Regions from separate parts of the Peribacillus sp. 05N428 genome, predicted to be linked through region 2. Evidence: riboswitches for the same ligand, from Rfam matches in the RefSeq annotation. Region 2 holds a riboswitch; the other holds the start of a gene.
The links. A riboswitch is a leader RNA that binds a small molecule or an ion and turns the genes downstream of it on or off. The one in region 2 is predicted to bind FMN.

Region 1 (9,473 bases), on a different contig from region 2:
AATTTCCCTCTCATCCTCGATTTTCACATAATCGGAAATCGGAAAATCTTTTTCCGATAAAACAATTTCTACGAGGTGATCTTCGATGGTGTTGACTTTCAATCTGCGGATTTCAGCTATTTCACCGAGGTTTTTCCCTTCCTGGATGTATCGTAAAGTAGTCTTTGTAGATTGTGTCAAATGAGGATTACCACTTCTTTTCCAATCATTGGTTAATGAGGATAAGAGAGGGTAATCACTACCCGTTTCCATTTCTGCAAGCATTTGATGCAATGAGTCAAGGAATGTATAGCGAACATACTCTTCTTCCGCATTTTTCCTTTTTGCAATCTGTTCAAACGTTAGTCCAATCCTGTTTATCCCGGTCAATTTCAAAATGAAAATGTCTCGTTTCATATCACTTTGATCTTCTAAAAGGGATACCAGTTCATCATATAGATGTTGGGCAATCAACGCTCGATCCTGACGATTGGCATGTAAAAATTCCTTTACGAAGAATTGGATTTTGGGATTTCGTTGTATCGGATAAAAACGTCTTTCATTGTGGACAATATGGGATATGGTTTGAATGAGTAAGTTTAACCTTCCCCAAAAAACAGGGGTGATATTGTGATACTTCCAACCATTTAAATACTCCGGAAAAGGATTATTTTTAAAGTAATCGACCAACATTCGTTCACCTTGCAAACTAATTTCATAAGCATCTGGTTTATCCGTTAAATTGATCAAGTCATGCTTAAGCGAATGTTCAATGTTTTGATTTAATTGCTGACGGGTAAATCGAGGTATTGTCCCAAAAATATCCGTTAACCCGAATAAGTGGGCATCTTGAATCGTTTGTGACGATTTCTTACCCTGCAGCATATGGTATATAGCATAAATGGAGCGCTCACCTTGAAATTTTTTTATCGCATATAGAATGATGGCCTGTAGATAATTATTCATGGGACTCACATCCTTGTTTCATTTAACCAATAAACCCATTGTAACAAAAATCTGCAAAAACCGCCGTTATTATTGATGAATACAACAGAAATTATGTGACTAAATGACGAAACATGGAAAGGACCAAGTTAATTATTTCGATGTTTTTCGTTGACTTTCAGCTACATGATAGTTATTATCAATACAATTTCTATTGAAAAGTTTGGCATTCGGTCTTACAATAAGAAAGAGATAATAATCTGAAATAAAAAGATTATCAGTTGTTAATCAACTTAGGAGGGGTTATATTCATGGCTAAATTTACTATTGTGGATAAAGAAACATGCATAGCTTGTGGAGCTTGCGGAGCAGCGGCACCAGATATATATGATTATGATGACGAAGGGATTGCATTTGTTACCCTTGACGATAACGAGGGTATCGTTGAAATTCCAGATGTACTTATAGACGACATGATGGATGCATTTGAAGGATGCCCAACGGATTCCATCAAAGTTGCTGACGAGGCATTTGACGGAGATGCACTAAAATTCGAATAAAGGTACAAGCCATTTTCAATCGAGAATGGCTTTTTCTTTTGGCCAAGGCACATACCAAAAAACAGGCATAAAAAAACAACCGGATATGGATATCCGGTTGTTTTTTCATATCTATCGTCAATGCCATTAAGCATTTTTATATAATGTTTGCTTATTGATCCATGTCTGTAATTTAATGAACAGCAACATGAATACAGATGTGATGAGCACGCCTTTAATCACGTTGAAAGGCAAGATTGCCGTCGTAACGAACTTTCTTGACTCGGGCGCCGACATGGCATCCCATCCCATAAAGAAGGTATAAGCCGGTAAAAAGACAAAATAGTTTAATACGCTCATGAATACTGCCATGGAAACTGTTCCCGCAAGTAAGGCGAACGTCATTCCTTTTTTTGAATTGATTTTCTGAAATACATAATAAGTCGGCAAGACAAACAGTATTCCGGCTATAAAGTTAGCGATATGCCCCACAGGCACAGCAGTCAAGGTCCCTGTCATGACTAAATCCAATAGGTTTTTAATGAACTCGACTAGAATTCCAGCCATCGGACCGAAAATCAATGCCGCCATCAGTGCTGGTATGTCGCTAAAATCAACATTGAGAAAAGGCGGGAATCCCGGAAACGGGAAATTTAAAAGCATCAATAAATACGATATGCTTCCCATCATGGCAAGTGAGACCATTTTTTTCACTTTGTTCTTTTTCATAGTTCTCTCTCCTTCTTTTCCGATCTACCTGAAAAAGAGGTTAGGATTCCAAAATATGTTGATGTTCAATAAAAAACCTTTAATTCCAATGGAATTAAAGGGATAAATTAAAGGTTACATCAAACAAACGTTCAGCAAATAACTGTTGAAACGCACTAAGGAACCTCCATCTTCTCCCATCCAGACTATACTGTCGGCTTTGGAATCACACCAAATCCTGCCTTGTAAGGCTCGCGGGCTTAGAAGTAGAAATTCCTTCATCACCGCCGGTGGGGAATTGCGCCCCGCCCCGAAGATAGACCTATAAAATTTTTTATACTTCCCATTATATCTGAAATACCTTTTTTTTGATAGCATTTTTTCTCATTTGATGCATGTAGGATGAATATCGATCGTCGCAGTGAACGGCTTAAAACGAATGGCGGATTTACAATATGACAATTCGAAAATTTTTCGCAAAAGAAGACGAAGCTATTTATATCGCCGCATTAAACGGATGATCAGATGAAAATCATTTGTTTAAGCGCTTTCATTCAGATAAGCCAAATTGACATTATCAGCATTTCAATTGTAAAATTAACTGAAATTTAAGATAATTTTTTCCTTAGGAAGGTGTTTAGACGTGTATCGGATTTTAGTAGCAGACGCCATTAAACCAGAAGGACTCGGACCGCTTTCAGAGGCATCCAATATTCATCTCATTCAGAAGACCGTAGAGGAAGCTGCAAACGAACTTGATCAGATCGATGCAATTCTTGTGAGAAGTGCAACAAAGGTTTCGGAAGATTTAATGAACCGTATGCCGCAGTTAAAAATTATAGCACGCGCTGGTGTCGGTGTTGATAACATAGACATCCCCGCAGCGACAAAACGCGGGATTGTCGTGGTTAATGCACCTGACGGCAACACCATTTCAACAGCTGAACATACATTCGCGATGATGGCTTCATTATTGCGCCACATTCCGCAAGCTTATGCTTCATTGAAAAATGGGGAGTGGAAACGTTCTTCATATACGGGAACTGAACTTCGTGGTAAAACATTAGGCATAGTTGGCTTTGGACGCATCGGAGGGGAAATTGCCAAACGTGCTAAAGTGTTTGGCATGGATGTCATTGTCTATGACCCGTTCCTGACTGTAGATCGTGCAAAGAAAATGTCCGTAACGGCCCTGCCATTGGATGAATTGCTTCCTAAAGCAGACATCATTACTGTCCATACACCACTAACGAATGAAACTAGAGGATTAATTAATAAAGTAAAACTGCTTACCTGTAAAAAAGGGGTTTATGTACTGAACTGCGCCCGCGGTGGAATTCTAGACGAAGATGATTTATATGAAATGTTAGTTCAAGGGCATGTTGCAGGGGCAGCACTGGACGTTTTCGTCGAAGAACCTCCACTTGGCCATAAACTGCTGGAACTGGATAGCGTCATTGCTACACCGCATCTAGGCGCTTCCACGAAAGAAGCCCAATTAAATGTCGCCGTACAGGTTGCCCAAGAAGTATTGACCTATTTCGAAGGAAATCCAGTATCAAGTTCAATCAACCTTCCGGCCATATCTAAAGAAGTGTTTGAAAAGGTACAGCCATTCCATCAACTCGTTCAGCAAATGGGATCGATTGCTTCCCAGTGCATGAATGAAGGAATTCAGGAAATCTCCGTTACATATGCAGGAGAATCTTTGGATTTCGATACCGCGATTCTTACAAAAAGTCTAATCTCCGGCTTTTTAAGATCAAGAGTCGATGCATCAGTCAATGAAGTGAATGCCTTGTTGATCGCAAAAGAGCGTGGCATAACCATTGGCGAAAAAATCTCTACGGACTCTTTAGGTTACTCGAATTTGATCAGCCTTAAAGTAAAAGGTGACAACCGAGAATTAACAATAAGTGGGACCTATATCGAAAACTATGGTTCTCGAATTGTAAGTTTGAATGGTTTCAAAATCGACTTTCATCCAGAATCGAATTTACTTTATATCCAGCATACCGATAAACCCGGTGTAATCGGTAACGTAGGTAAGATTCTGGGTGATCACGGAGTGAATATCGCCACCATGCAGGTTGGCCGAAAAGAAGCTGGCGGTGAAGCCATCATGGTTTTGAGCTTCGATTTACCATTAGAAGACAACATGAAACAGTTTTTAATGGAAACAGAAGAAATTACGTTCATGGCCCGTATTTCATTATAAGAAGAAAAAAGTGCCCCGCAGCGCGGGCACTTTTTTCTGTTAATGCATTCAATTCACTTGGTTCGGTGCTTCTGGCACCAATATGTCTTCAGTTAAATTCAACTGGCCCACCTCTTCAATAGGAACATTTTCAAACTTCACTTTTTCAAAACCAAAATCCTTAGCTATGAAGAGTATGGCTTCTAAAGCTTGAAGGGTTTCCTCACTATTTTCAATAACAGCTTGATCTGATAGATGAATGATCACAAGATCTCCATTAGAGCTTATCCTTTCCCATTTCAGGTCATGGGGGATTGCAGGTGAAATTCCCTCGATGTCCGCCTCCCCTTTTCCGGCTTGCAGCGCCTCCTCAAAGTCCCGATAACCCATATTGCTTGGAACAAGGAAACTTGGAGAGGACTCATCCCTTTGATAAAGAAGGTATGTGCGTTTTTTTTGATGAGGTATATCCATCTCCTTTAAATATCCCGCATGTGCAAACCTGGCACCTTGCTTACCTTCTGTGGAAAATGTCATTTTCTCTATATTGTTATAGGAAAGCGTTTCTTCCATCGAATGGAGAAAAAGTGTATCTTCAGCCAACAGTTGGCTTTTTTCTGGAAAATCAATATGGGCAGTGTTTATATCGTTTCCTTGGCTAATCTTTATATCAAGCGGAAAATAGTCAGATAGCCCATATTGCGCTTCATCGATATCGGACATTTGATTAACTAACTGATTCAGTGTATCACTTTCATCATGATGTTTAAGTTTAATTGAAATGGGAACGATGAAATTCATTTGATCATCTGGGACACCCATCGTAATGATCGAGGCATTTTTAAGGTCATCCTGATAGATCGCTTGTTCAAATGTTTTTTCCTTTTCCCCTTTTCGCGGTTCCATTTCTGAAAACTTGTCTTTAGATTCGATTTTCGCTTGGTTACTCGAAAACTCTTGAGCTTCCTGTTTATCTTCTGAGGGCTTTTCTTGGTTACTTGTATCCTTCCGTTCAAGATCTGCCATTTCCTTACTTTCAGATAGAGATAATTTCCCACTGCTGCCGCTGTCTTCTCGACTTGTCGTTCCTTTTATTTCAATAATGAACGATGATGCCAAAACAACCATTAAGAATAAGGAGGCAACACCCGCGAATAGAGGTATCCAGTGTTTCTTTTTCTTTTTATCATGTATTCTCGCATACACCTCTGCCTTGGTTCGGTCATCTTTTAATTTCGGAAGCTCGCGCAGCATGTCTTCAATTTCGCTTTCTTTCCAACGGGATCTCCTCAATGCGGTGGCCCTCCTTTCCTGATAAATCTTCCATCAACTTTTTAATAGCCTTCAAAGCTCGGTGCTGGGTCGTTTTTACCTTACTTTCACTCCAATTCAATACTTCAGCAGTTTCCGTAATGGACAATCCCTGAATATATCGTAAAATGATTACGGATCTTTGATTCGTGGTACACCGGTTTAAGCATTGGTAAATAGCTTGGATTTCATCGTTCTTGATAGCCACTTCCTCGGGAATGGGCTCTTCATCTTTTAGCAATTGCCTATCCCAATCAAAATTAGGAAAGATTTTGTCTTTCCACCCTTTTTGTTTCCGAAAGTGATCAATCGTCACATTTCTTGCAATCGAATACATCCACGTTTTTTCACTGCTTTTTCCTTCGAAGCGTTCATAGGCCTTCATCACCCGGATATAGACCTCCTGAACAAGGTCTTCGGCGGTTTCTCGATTTTTAGTCATATAAAAAATGAATTGATATATTTCCTGATGATATTTTTCATAAAGATCGTGGAAAACGGAATCCATCATTTCCCCACATCCGTTCATAAATATAGTCGTCAATCCTAAACAAAAGTTACATACTTCGGCTTTAATCTTATTATAAAATTCCGTTAATTTCCACATATCAGGGACTTCTTATTTGTTTCCTAAAAAAACAAAGACAAGTTGGAAAGAAATCCACTTGCCTTTGTCTTCGCAGTTCTTTATGAAACAAGATTATCTGGCGATCCACCTGTCATTCATTCAGCGTTTTCCATAATTCGAGGCAAAATGATACTGAACGTCGTCCCTTTATTAGGTAAACTGTTTACCGAAATGTAGCCATCATGGGCATTGATTATATTTTTTACGATTGCCAAACCCAATCCGGTACCCGAACGGCCGCGGGTCCTTGCTTTATCCGCTTTATAAAACCTCTCGAATACAAAAGGCAGATCTTCTTCGGGAATTCCAGATCCAGAGTCCCTCACATCAATGATCAGTCCCCTTCGATCACTTGTCCTCTGAATGACATCAATGTTACCGCCTGGGGGAGTATGACGAATCGCATTATCAATTAAATTGGTCAAAACCTGTTCAATACGGTCCGGATCGAAGTGCCATTGAATCTGATCGTCTTGCAGGCTGGCTGATATGGTAATCCCTTTTTCTTTAGCCAGCCCAGAAAACTTACTTGTAATCCTCTTTAAATATGGAGAAATAGGTACACATTCATAGCTAAGATTCATTTTACCCGATTCCAATTTAGCTAGATCGAGAAGATCATTGACTAAACGTCCCATTCTCAAAGATTCATCATAGATGATGCGGGCCATTTCCACCTTTTCCTCTTCACTGCCCGCAATGTCATCTACAATCGCTTCACTATATCCTTGCAACATTGAAATCGGGGTCCTTAACTCATGGGAAACATTCGCTATGAAATCAGTCCTGAGTTTGTCCATCCGTCTTTCATCACTCATATCCCTTATGATGGCCACCGCTCCCCGAATATTGTCGCCATTTGTATATAGCGGACTGACAATCAATCCCCAATTACGGCCCTGCAAGGTAATCTCACCGACTTGTTCCTTATCGAAGGACTCTGATTCATCAAAAAGATTCATCAAAACCAAAGGAACATTCACATTATCTTCCCGGTTATAGCCTTTTTCAAAATACCAGGATTGCAGAAACCTTTCCGCTGGCGGATTCGTTTCAAGAATTGTGCCGTCTTTATTGAAGGTGATGACCCCATCTGCCATACTGCTAAGAATGCTTGAGAGATGTTCCTTTTCCTGACTAAGTGCATTCATATTGAATTTCAGTTGCTTCCTCATCTGATTAAACGCTATGGCCAGCTCACCGATTTCATCTTGGGTCAGTATTGGAACCTTTGTATCAAATTTCCCCCGGGCAATCGCTAGGGCGGCTTCCCTCATCTTCACCAATGGAGCATTGATTCTTGTAGATAAAAAGAAAGCAAAAATCGTTGTCAAAATAATGGCGATGCCTGCTGCCAATAAAATGAACTGTGTAGTGGATTTTGTGGTTTCTTCCATGGACTCCAACGATTGAAATAGGAACACTTCATCCTGTTCCCCATTCAATTCAAGCGGAATGCCTACCACGATTGCGGATAATCCCTCGTTTCCCGCATCCTCCGATAGCGCCATTTCCTTTTTTACAGTCTTTCTTTCCGTAAAAACCTTGAGCAATTCGGGGTCATTTTTAATGAGTTCCGGCGTAATTTCAAACTCATTATCTCCACCGATGGATGAGAATACCATTTTGTCATCATTAAGAATGATCATTTTCGTTTCATTGCCTATTAATTCCGAAGCTATTTGTAATACCTCATTGCTTGATCCCTGATGTTCATTGGTCACCTTAATGATTTGTTCAGCCGTTTTGGTTAAATCATTTTCAATATTTTCAATTTGGAAATTCTCAAAGAATTCGACCAGCAGAACGGTTAAAACAATTAATACAAACGACACGAGCAATAGGATCGTTGCCCATAGCTTCCCTACAACACTGCCCCATAGCATCAGTCATTAATGACTTCGAACTTGTAACCTACACCCCAAACGGTCACAATCATCTTGGCTGCGTTTTCGGATATACGGTTTAATTTTTCACGCAAGCGTTTAACATGCGTGTCTACAGTTCGAAGATCTCCAAAGAATTCATAGTGCCATACTTCTTTTAACAATTGCTCCCGGTCAAAAACCTTATCTGGGGATTTCGCCAAGAAATATAACAATTCATATTCTTTCGGTGTTAATGAAACCTCTTTGTTATCAGCAAGTACACGGTGGGCATCATTATCTATTGTTAGATGCGAGAAGACGATCACATCTTTTGCCGTCGTTTCCGTCTGCATGTAACCTGTGCTTGAAGAGCGACGCAATAAAGCTTTAACCCTTAACACGACTTCACGGGGACTGAACGGCTTTACGATATAATCATCGGTCCCCACTTCAAATCCTTGAACGCGGTTCACTTCTTCCCCTTTAGCCGTCAGCATGATAATTGGAGTCGTTTTCTTTTCCCTTAATTCACGGCAAACTTCGATTCCATCTTTCCCAGGCATCATAATATCCAATAAAATCAAATCATAATCATTTTCAAGGGCTTTTGTTAAAGCCATATCTCCATTTTCAGCTTCATCGATTATGTATTCTTCTCTTTCCAAATACATCTTTAGCAGCCGGCGGATTCTTTCCTCATCATCCACCACGAGAATTTTAATAGCGTTATACATTATGTAATCAGCCTCCTATCATATATTCTACAAAATGAATACTTCCATGACTAATACTTTTTCCTTACAAAGTACGATAAAGAGCCATTTTCGAGTGGCTTCCATGAACCTTTCACCATTTTGTCACAAAAAAGACTCCGACCGCTCATTAAGAATGGATAATTGCTTTTTCACCGAAATATTCTTATTAAAAGGGATGAAAGGAAAAAGGGATCATTCTCTAGAAAAATCGATAAGCCAACTCCTCGACGTTTCTATCAAAAGACCCCCTTCATCTAATTATTACAATACAGAATCAAGCATATGAATGCAAACCAGCAATAACAAGATTGACGAATATCAGGTTAAACATGATGATGGCAAAACCGATGACGGCAAGCCAAGCCGATTTTTCCCCTTGCCACCCTTTAGACATCCGCAAATGCAAGAAAGCCGCATAAAACAACCAAGTAACCAGTGCCCAGACCTCTTTCGGATCCCAGCCCCAGAATCGTGTCCAGGCCACTTGAGCCCAGATCATTGCAAAAATAAGGGCACCGAGTGTAAAGATTGGAAAACCAATAA
Region 2 (9,473 bases):
TCCATCTAAATCATTATGTGTAAAGAGATGGTACACACAAACCCCTCCTAATAACTAATAAATTTACTTTTCCCTAAAAACATGAATTTAAATTGCAATCTTTACAATTGTAGCATAATCATATCTGCATATTTTATCTTGCTTCCATTACGTGACGCTTTTGTTCGGTTTTTTTTCGAGTAATTACCTAATGATTCCTTACTTCCCATAATTTATAATGATAAATAATGAAAAAACACATTACTTTGAAATCGGGGTATTTCCATTGAAGGGGTTTAGGTGAGTGTCGAAGAGCCGCAATAACTAATCGATCAATGGCTAGGAACTTTACGAACTTAAGAAGAATTGCCAAATGGTTGAAGAAATTTGACTCAATCAGACCCACGATCCGGCACATCAAAAAAAACCGCAGGAATGTTATTTCCTGCGGCTTCCTTATTGAAATCACTGTTCTATCAATTTTCCAAGGTTGGCCATTTCAATGGCACTAACCGCAGCTTCATAGCCTTTGTTACCTGATTTTGTTCCAGCACGTTCAATGGCTTGTTCAATATTCTCAGTTGTCAGCAAACCGAAGATAACCGGTACACCTGTTTCCAATGAAACGGATGCCATGCCTTTAGCTGCTTCATTGCAGACATAATCATAATGTGAAGTAGCACCCCTGATTACCGTTCCAAGACCGATTACCGCATCATATTTACCTGTATTCACAAGTTTCTTAGCAATTAACGGAAGTTCAAAAGCACCAGGGACCCACGCGATGTCAACATCATTCTCATCAACGCCATGACGCTTAAGACCATCCAACGCCCCTCCTAAAAGCTTGCTTGTGATAAACTCATTAAATCTTCCTACCACGATTCCTACTTTCAATCCTGATCCGATTAATTGTGCTTCAATAGTTTTCCCCATGTCCAATTCCTCCTAATTTTTAAAAACAATAATTTTTTTTCATGTTAAGATTTCATTCCTTAAAAATCCTTCAAGCTTTCGGGATGTTCAGTTCAAGTTCCTGTTTCCCGATTGGATCATTTTGTTGAAGATACCGAATCAAATCGGCTATCGTAATGAACTTCAGGTTGAATTTATCAGCGATGACTTCTAAATCGGATACGCGGGCCATCGATCCATCTTCATTCATGATCTCACAAATGACACCGGCTGGAGCGGCACCGCATAACTTCGCCAAGTCCACCGATGCCTCCGTATGTCCTGCCCTTCTTAATACGCCGCCTTCTTTAGCGACTATCGGAAAAGTGTGACCAGGCCTTTGGAAATCTTCAGCGACCGAATCTTCATTAAGAAGCTCAAGGATGGTCAAGGACCGTTCAAAAGCACTGATTCCTGTAGAGGTGCTTTTATGATCGACACTTACCGTAAAAGCAGTGCCATGATGATCGGTATTTTCTCCAACCATAGGATGCAGTTTCAATTTTGCTGCCAGTTGTTCAGTGATGGTCGTACAAATCAAACCACGTCCATGAGTCGCCATGAAATTAATCGCTTCCGGTGTCGCCTTTTCGGCCAACACTACAAAATCCCCTTCATTTTCACGGTCTTCATCATCGGACACGATTACTACCTTGCCAGCCTTCAAATCTTCTATTGCTTCTTCTATTGTATGGAACATCATTACACCGCCCTTTTTATTAGAATCCATGCTCTGCCAAAAACTCTAAATTCAGTCCTGGTTTTGGATTGCCATTTTTCATTTGATGTATTATATATTTCCCAATCATGTCGTTTTCGATGTTAACGATATCGCCAGCCGCTTTTTGTCCCAATATGGTGTCCTGATGAGTCAATGGAATCAATGATACCGTCAAAAGGTTCCTTTCGATCCCAAATATCGTCAAGCTGGTTCCATCAATGGCCACGGAACCTTTTGGAATGCAAAAGGCACTAAGCCCTTCTTCCAATTGGATTACATAATATACGGCATTTTCTTTCCGTTCTTTTTTTATGATCGTTCCGGTCCCGTCGATATGACCTGAAACAAAATGACCGCCAAACCTTCCCTGTGCACTCATGGCTCGTTCGAGATTAACAGGTGATCCCAATTTTAACGTCCGGATCGAGGAAGCTTTGACCGTTTCCGGCATCACGTCGACCGTAAATAAACTTTTCGTGAAGGACGTTACCGTTAAGCAGACCCCGTTGACTGAAATACTATCCCCCAGATGCACATCTTCAAGGATTTTTTCAGAACGAATCGATAACTCCATACTGCTTTTTCCTTTTTTCAAGGAATGTACGGTACCGATATCCTCAATGATTCCCGTAAACATGTTTTTCCCCCTTTTATAAAATATAAAAAACCCCTTAGGATGGCCTAAGGAGTTAGCAGGAGAAATGAGTGAAAAAAATTGTATACCTAAAAAGCCTAATATTTTCATTTTCGAAAAATTAGGCGTACGTATACACTTGGGTTCCACACGTCCTTCTCCCATCCAGACTGTACTGTCGGCTTTGGAATCTCACCAAATCCTGCCTTTTAACAGGCTCGCGGGCTTAGAATTTCTTCATCACCGCCGGTTGGGATTTTCACCCGACCCCGAAGGACTAAAATAATATGAATCTTTGAATATTTTATCACCATAAAGTGAAGATGTAAAATTTCTAACCTTAAATGGTTCAATTGTTACAGGAACTTCCTATCTTTATGTAAATTTAACCCCGATGTGCTCCAAAAAGGTTAGGCAGGATAAATATGTGGAATAGGATTAGGGGATCACATTTCATATAAGGAGGAAGCTTAATGCTTATTTCCATCATCAACTTGATTTTCTATCTGTTCGTCGTCACGATGAATTTTTCAGCCAATTTCCTGCCATTGAACGGCCAGACATCAGGAGAGATTTCCGATAAACTTAATGTCCTTTTCACTCCTGCCGGATATGTATTTTCCATATGGGGCTTGATCTATTTCCTGCTCGCCATCTGGGTATTCAGGCAGTTTTTAAGTAAACATCAAAACAGACCTGCTTATAAGGCATCCTTCCCTTGGTTCGCTTTAAGCTGTGTCTTGAATGGAGCTTGGCTTTTAGCTTGGCACTATGAACACTTTTTGTTATCCGTATTCATCATCATTGCTCTTTTGGCTACTTTAATGGTCATTTATACAAGCATTAAAAAAGTGGAACACACTGCTTTCGACCTATTTCCGTTTTCCGTTTATACAGGCTGGGTAAGTGTTGCGACGATCGCTGACATTTCTTATTACCTCACGTATATCAAATGGGACGGTTTTGGGGTTTCCAGTTTATCCTGGACGATCGTCCTGCTGATTGCAGCAACAATCCTGGCTTTTGTCTTCGCAGGTAAAAACCGGGATTGGTGCTATCCTCTCGTATTCGTTTGGGCGTTCATAGGCATCGGGATACGAAATAGCTCCGCCTATCCTGTAATCACGGACATTTCTTATATCCTCGCTACCATTACTTTTATCATATCCATAACCATCTTCATAAAAAGTAGAAGGAATATGGTAGCCTAAAATGCTTGCTGAAGATCTTGCCAGACATCCTGCCAAGCTTCTAGACCAACTGAGAGACGGACCAGCTGGTCACTGATGCCCATTTGTTCCCTTGAAGCTTCAGGAACGGCAGAGTGCGTCATGGTAGCGGGATGCTGGATCAATGTTTCGGCATCCCCAAGACTTACGGCAATTTTAATTAGATTCAATTTATTGAGGAATTCCTGTGCATCCTGTTTTGTGCCATGCAATTCGAAAGAGATAAGGCCGCCGCCATGTTTCATCTGTTTTTGCATGATATAATGATCCGGGGAAGCTTCATCACCTGGATAATATACCTTTTTCACCTTTGGATGTTTCTTAAGTTCATGAAAGATTTCCATTGCATTGGCCGAATGACGGTCCATCCTGACAGGCAAGGTCTTTAACCCCCGCAATAGTAACCAGGCATCGAAAGGTGAAATGATTCCACCGATATCCTTTTGTGTAGTCCCAGCTACCTGATTCATGAATTCCTTCTTACCGACGACAAGTCCTGCAACGACATCCCCATGCCCGCAAAGATATTTCGTAGCGCTATGAAGGACGATATCACAGCCATACTCAAGCGGTCTCTGTAGGTATGGCGTCGAAAACGTATTATCGACTACGACCGTCACATTATATTCCTTAGCAACTTTCACCACCATCTGTAAGTCAATCATTTTCATCGTCGGATTGATCGGGGTTTCTACATAGATGCAGGTCGTTTCCGGCCGGATCATTTTCCTGACCTGTTCTTCAGTATCCATTTCACAAAAATCATGCGTGATCCGGTATTTATTTTTCATTAGCTGCAGAAGGCCGAATGTACAACCATATACCCCCTGTGAGCAGAGGATGTGATCATCTGTTTTAGTTAACGCAAAAAGTACTGCTGAAACGGCAGCCATGCCTGAACCGAAAGCAAGACCAGCTTCCCCGCCTTCCAGTGCGGCAATCTTTTCTTCAAGCACTTGTACCGTTGGATTTCCAAGGCGTGAATAAATATATCCATCTTCCATACCGGCAAAACGCCTTTCCCCTTGCTCGGCATTTTCGAAAGTGAATGTTGAAGTTTGGAATAAGGGGGTTGCCAAGCTTCCCAAATGCTTCTTCGAGTCATATCCTTCATGGATGACTGCCGTTTCAAACTTTTTATACTTTCCTGTCATACCGTCTCCTCCTAACCTATGTCTATTGCTATCATATGTCAAAAATCCATATAAAGGAAGCGTTTTCATTCATGATCATCACCCATAAATGAACTCCTGAATTTATAGTAAATATAATATGATTACTCCATGGCAATAGATGAAAAAGTCCAGTTGGATTTACCTGGGCATTCGCAAAAAAGGGACAGCCGCATGGCCGTCCCTTTTTGCGAATCATTCATCGACTACGATGTTTCCACCATAGAAGGTTACTCTCGTTAATGCTAACTCCAGTTCACGAGCCATTTTTTTCAACTCTCGCTCTTCTCTTTCCGTTACGATTGAAATGACCGTACCATCTGCACCTGCACGCCCAGTTCTCCCGGATCTATGGATATATTGTTCGATATTGTCAGCCATATCAATATGAACGACCGCAGTAAGGCCTTTAATATCGAGCCCCCTTGCCGCTACATCCGTTGCTATCAGCATCGGGGATTTTCCGGAACGAAGCTTGCGCAGTGCTTTCTCCCTGTCGACTTTATTGGATTCACCGTGAAGCACGCCCATTTCAATACCTTTATAACTCAGCTTTTCATGTAAGACGCTAAGCTCCGCAATATCATTCAGGAAGGCAAGTGCCTTCACATCTTTAAGTCTTGTGATTTTCTCGAGAATCTTGGACTTTTCCCGTCTCTCAACAACAAAGTAAAGATGGTCCACCTTGGATTCCATTTTTTCATTTTTATCGACCTTGATCATTTCGGGTTCATTCATGAATCCCCTGGCCGCTTTTTCCGTTTCCTCTGGCAGGGTTGCTGAAAATACCATGATTTGTCGATCTTTTAGTGTTGTTTTGATAATATTATTGATCGTTCCCATATGCTCTGGAATGATCAATTGGTCACCTTCATCAAGTACTATCGTCTTAACTTCATGCATCTTCAGTTTCTTTTGGGCAATCAATTCGTAAATCCGTCCCGGTGTTCCAGCAATCACTTGTGGACGCTTCTTCAGTTTGTCCAACTGCCTTTTCACATTAGCACCGCCGATGAATGCTGCACCCGTAATGCCGCTTCCCTCTGACCAAATGCGAATTTCTTCATTGATCTGCATGACCAGTTCTCGTGATGATGCCAGAATCAAAGCTTGGGGCGATTTTTTTTCAGGATCAATCTTTTCCAGCAATGGCAGTAAATATGCCAATGTTTTTCCTGTACCTGTCGGTGATTCGGCCATGATATCCTTTCCCTCGACAATCACGGGGATCGCTTTCGTTTGTATCGGGGTAAGTTGTCCGAATCCGGACTTTTTCCAGGCTTCTTGTATATATGGTTTTCTATCGTTTATTAATTCAGGTAATTCGCTCATATCGTTCTCCTTTAATATAAAACTTTTCCTATCTTTCATAGTACCATTTATTCTTGTCCAGTAGCCAACGGAATACGAATTGTAACCGTCGTCCCTTTGTTTATCTCACTTTCAAAATCCATTTCCCCCTGAAGGCGATGAACGATTTTCCGGCAAATTGCAAGCCCGATCCCTGAACCTTTTTCCTTCGTCGAGTAAAAAGGCTCACCAATCCGTTCAAGGCGCTCGGGCCCCATTCCCATGCCATTATCACTCACGCTGACTACAGCATGTCCATCGATTATTTGCAGAGATATATCAATTTCCCCATTATCTTCAATCGCTTCAATGCTGTTCTTGACGATATTGATTACCAACTGTTTAAGTTCAATTGAATCAGCCATAATATAAATCGGTTCGGCGGTTTTAATCCTTAGCCCCATTTCGATATTATTCAAATTCGTTTCTGCTTTCATCAACGTGAATACCTGTTGTAAACTGTCGGCAAGATCGATCCTGCAGTATGCGACATCCTGTTTCTTCCCGAGAACCAAAAGTTCACTTGAGATAATATTGATTCGGTCAATTTCCTTCAACATGATATCAGAATGCAGCGGGTTCACTTCCTGGGTCATATCCATTAACTGTACGAATCCTTTTAAAGATGTCAGCGGATTCCTTATCTCATGTGCGACGGCCGCAGCCAGATGTCCGATAACAGATAGCTTTTCAGACATGATCATCAATTCCTCTTCGCGCCGCAATTCGGTGATATCCCTTACGATGGCATATACTCCAAGCATTTCCGAGTGGACGATGATCGGTAAAAAAGTTACACGGATTATCCGTTGTTCATCACTGCTATTCTGAATGGACGTTTCGAATTTTACAGCCTCCCCTTGAAGGGACTGTAGAAAGAATTCAGCTACTTTATCACTTTCATTCCAGTTGATGAGATGATTCGCATTCTTGCCTTTCAAATTGTCACTATGATGACCTAACAGTTTTTCTGCTTCCGGGTTTATCGAAACGACATTTCCTTCGAGATTCAGCTCAAGGACACAATCCGGGTTATGCTTGAACAGCGACCGATACTGTTCATCCTTCAGAATGAATTCCTGTTGGGACCTCAACATTTTCCCCGTCCAATACCTGATTATGAAGTATAGGAAAAGTCCGGTTATGAATATGAACATCCACCCTTTGGAATGTTGAAACATTGCATATATCTGAACATCTGACCTTGCCTGCGTCATAGAGATGTAATCCGTAATGATAATCCATAAGACCCCAATGAATATATATATAAAAGCCACTTTACATGCAATTTTATGAGATTGGTTCATATTTTTTCCTTTGTATTGTTTTTTGGTTTATTATTCCCAAATCACTCAAAAAAAGCCCTCATGTTTTCAACATAAGGACTCTATCGATATTGTAACATATATATAGTAATCATTGTTTTATATCGTTAAAAAATCCAGCAGCATTACTACTGGATTTTCAATAAATCAAGAGAGGTCTTTAATGGCTTGATTGAATTCTTCTTCGATATCTTTTGTAGGCTTGGCCGATAGTAAGCTGAAAACGACCACCGCTATTGAACCAGCGATGAAACCAGGAATGATTTCGTATATTTCAGCAAACTTATCGATCATATCCCAGACGATCACGGTTGCCGTACCGACAATCATTCCCGCCAAGGCTCCCCATTTCGTCATCCGTTTCCAGTACAGGCTTAACAAAATGACAGGACCGAATGCCGCCCCAAAACCAGCCCATGCATAACCAACCAATTTAAGGATCGTACCGCTTGGATTAAAAGCCAATAATAGGGCAATGGCAGATATCGCCAACACACCAAACCGACCTACCAGCACTAATTCCTTATCAGGTGCGTTCGGCCGAATGAACTGCTTATAGAAATCATCTGTCAGAGCACTTGCCGATACCAACAGCTGTGATGCAATCGTACTCATGACCGCCGCTAAAATCGCAGCCAACAAGAAGCCTGTAATTAAAGATGGAAACAGTTCTTTAGCTAATATGATGAAGACGGACTCAGCATTCCTATCCCCTAAAGGACTATTTGTCAGGTTAAAATATGCTATTCCCACCAATCCGGTGAACATCGCTCCGACGATAGCAAAAATCATCCATCCCATACCGATACGCCGTGCACTTTTCAATTCTTTAACAGATGAGACCGCCATGAATCGAACGATTATATGAGGCTGTCCGAAATAACCAAGCCCCCATGCCAGAAGAGATATGATGCCAATGGTTGATGTTCCTTCAAAAACATGCAATAAATTCGGGTTAATCGATTTTATTTCATTGAAGGTAGGATTCCAGCCCCCAATATTTACAATCGTGACAACTGGTACTAGAATTAAGGCAATGAACATGATTGTACCTTGTACGAAGTCCGTCCAGCTGACAGCCAGGAATCCGCCAAATAATGTATAAAGAATAACAACGCTCGCGGTCAGCCAGATACCCCACCGGTAATCTAAATTGAAAGCCGTACGGAAAAGCTCACCGCCGGCTACCATGCCTGAAGAGGTATAAAAAGTGAAGAAAATTAAAATGACCGATGCTGATACCACTTTTAAGACCCGGGAGCCATCTTTAAACCGATTTCCCAAAAAGTCGGGAATCGTAATCGAATTGCCGGCAATTTCCGTATATGTCCGAAGTCTTGGTGCCACGAATAACCAGTTTAAATAAGAGCCTGCACACAGGCCGATGACAATCCAGCCAGCACTCAACCCGCTTATGTACATCGCACCAGGAAGACCCATCAACAGCCAGCCACTCATATCGGAAGCCCCTGCACTCAATGCCGTTACAGCCGGGCCCAAGTTCCGGCCGCCAAGCATGTAATCGGTTAAGTTAGCCGTTTTCCGATAGGCCAAATAACCAATTAAAAGCATGCCTGCCATGTATATTGCAATTGATATTATAATTCCATATTCCAAAAATGAATCCTCCTATTTATAGGTTAATTTTCATCTTGTAAGCTTATCAGAAAAAAAAACATATGTTAAGAAGTTCTTGCACCTTTCAACGATTTCACTTTCAATATAAGTAAGAAAATTCATTTTATTAGAATAAATCATTTAGGAGGAATGCGCCATGCAATCCTATATCAATCAGCCAGATGGAGTCTTTCCCTCTGTTTGTTCTCTTGACTGTCCTGATCAATGCGGTTTACTTCTCCACAAAAAAGATGGGAAAATCATTAAAGTTCAAGGAGACCCTGATCATCCAGTCACAAAAGGGAATATTTGCAACAAAGTCCGCAACATGACTGCCCGCCTATATGACTCCAATCGCTTAAAACAGCCATTAAAGCGCATCGGTCCGAAGGGAAAAGGGAATTTCGTTCCAATCAGCTGGGAAGAGGCCATTGACACAATCACTTCCAATTGGAAAGACTTGATCGAAATGCATGGACCGGAAAGCATACT

Region 1: another riboswitch for FMN. It lies ahead of AC1DIV_RS08740 (ECF transporter S component); the one in region 2 lies ahead of ribE (riboflavin synthase).

The regions. Positions count from the first base shown of each region.
Region 1 covers NZ_JBFTMS010000006.1:226,033-235,505, forward strand. Annotated here, with positions in the region: gene AC1DIV_RS08730 (YpbB family protein) at 1-945, opposite strand, end outside; gene AC1DIV_RS08735 (ferredoxin) at 1,236-1,484, shown strand; gene AC1DIV_RS08740 (ECF transporter S component) at 1,611-2,192, opposite strand; FMN riboswitch at 2,357-2,493, opposite strand; gene serA (phosphoglycerate dehydrogenase) at 2,815-4,389, shown strand; gene AC1DIV_RS08750 (GerMN domain-containing protein) at 4,438-5,661, opposite strand; gene sigX (RNA polymerase sigma factor SigX) at 5,627-6,187, opposite strand; gene AC1DIV_RS08760 (ATP-binding protein) at 6,403-8,196, opposite strand; gene AC1DIV_RS08765 (response regulator) at 8,193-8,909, opposite strand; gene ccsB (c-type cytochrome biogenesis protein CcsB) at 9,205-9,473, opposite strand, start outside.
Region 2 covers NZ_JBFTMS010000009.1:36,979-46,451, reverse strand. Annotated here, with positions in the region: gene AC1DIV_RS11100 (DHH family phosphoesterase) at 1-36, opposite strand, end outside; gene ribH (6,7-dimethyl-8-ribityllumazine synthase) at 445-915, opposite strand; partial or broken gene ribB (3,4-dihydroxy-2-butanone-4-phosphate synthase) at 995-1,633, opposite strand; gene ribE (riboflavin synthase) at 1,653-2,291, opposite strand; FMN riboswitch at 2,438-2,569, opposite strand; gene AC1DIV_RS11080 (TspO/MBR family protein) at 2,762-3,499, shown strand; gene megL (methionine gamma-lyase) at 3,496-4,671, opposite strand; gene AC1DIV_RS11070 (DEAD/DEAH box helicase) at 4,885-6,021, opposite strand; gene AC1DIV_RS11065 (ATP-binding protein) at 6,069-7,136, opposite strand; gene putP (sodium/proline symporter PutP) at 7,512-8,981, opposite strand; gene AC1DIV_RS11055 (molybdopterin oxidoreductase family protein) at 9,139-9,473, shown strand, end outside.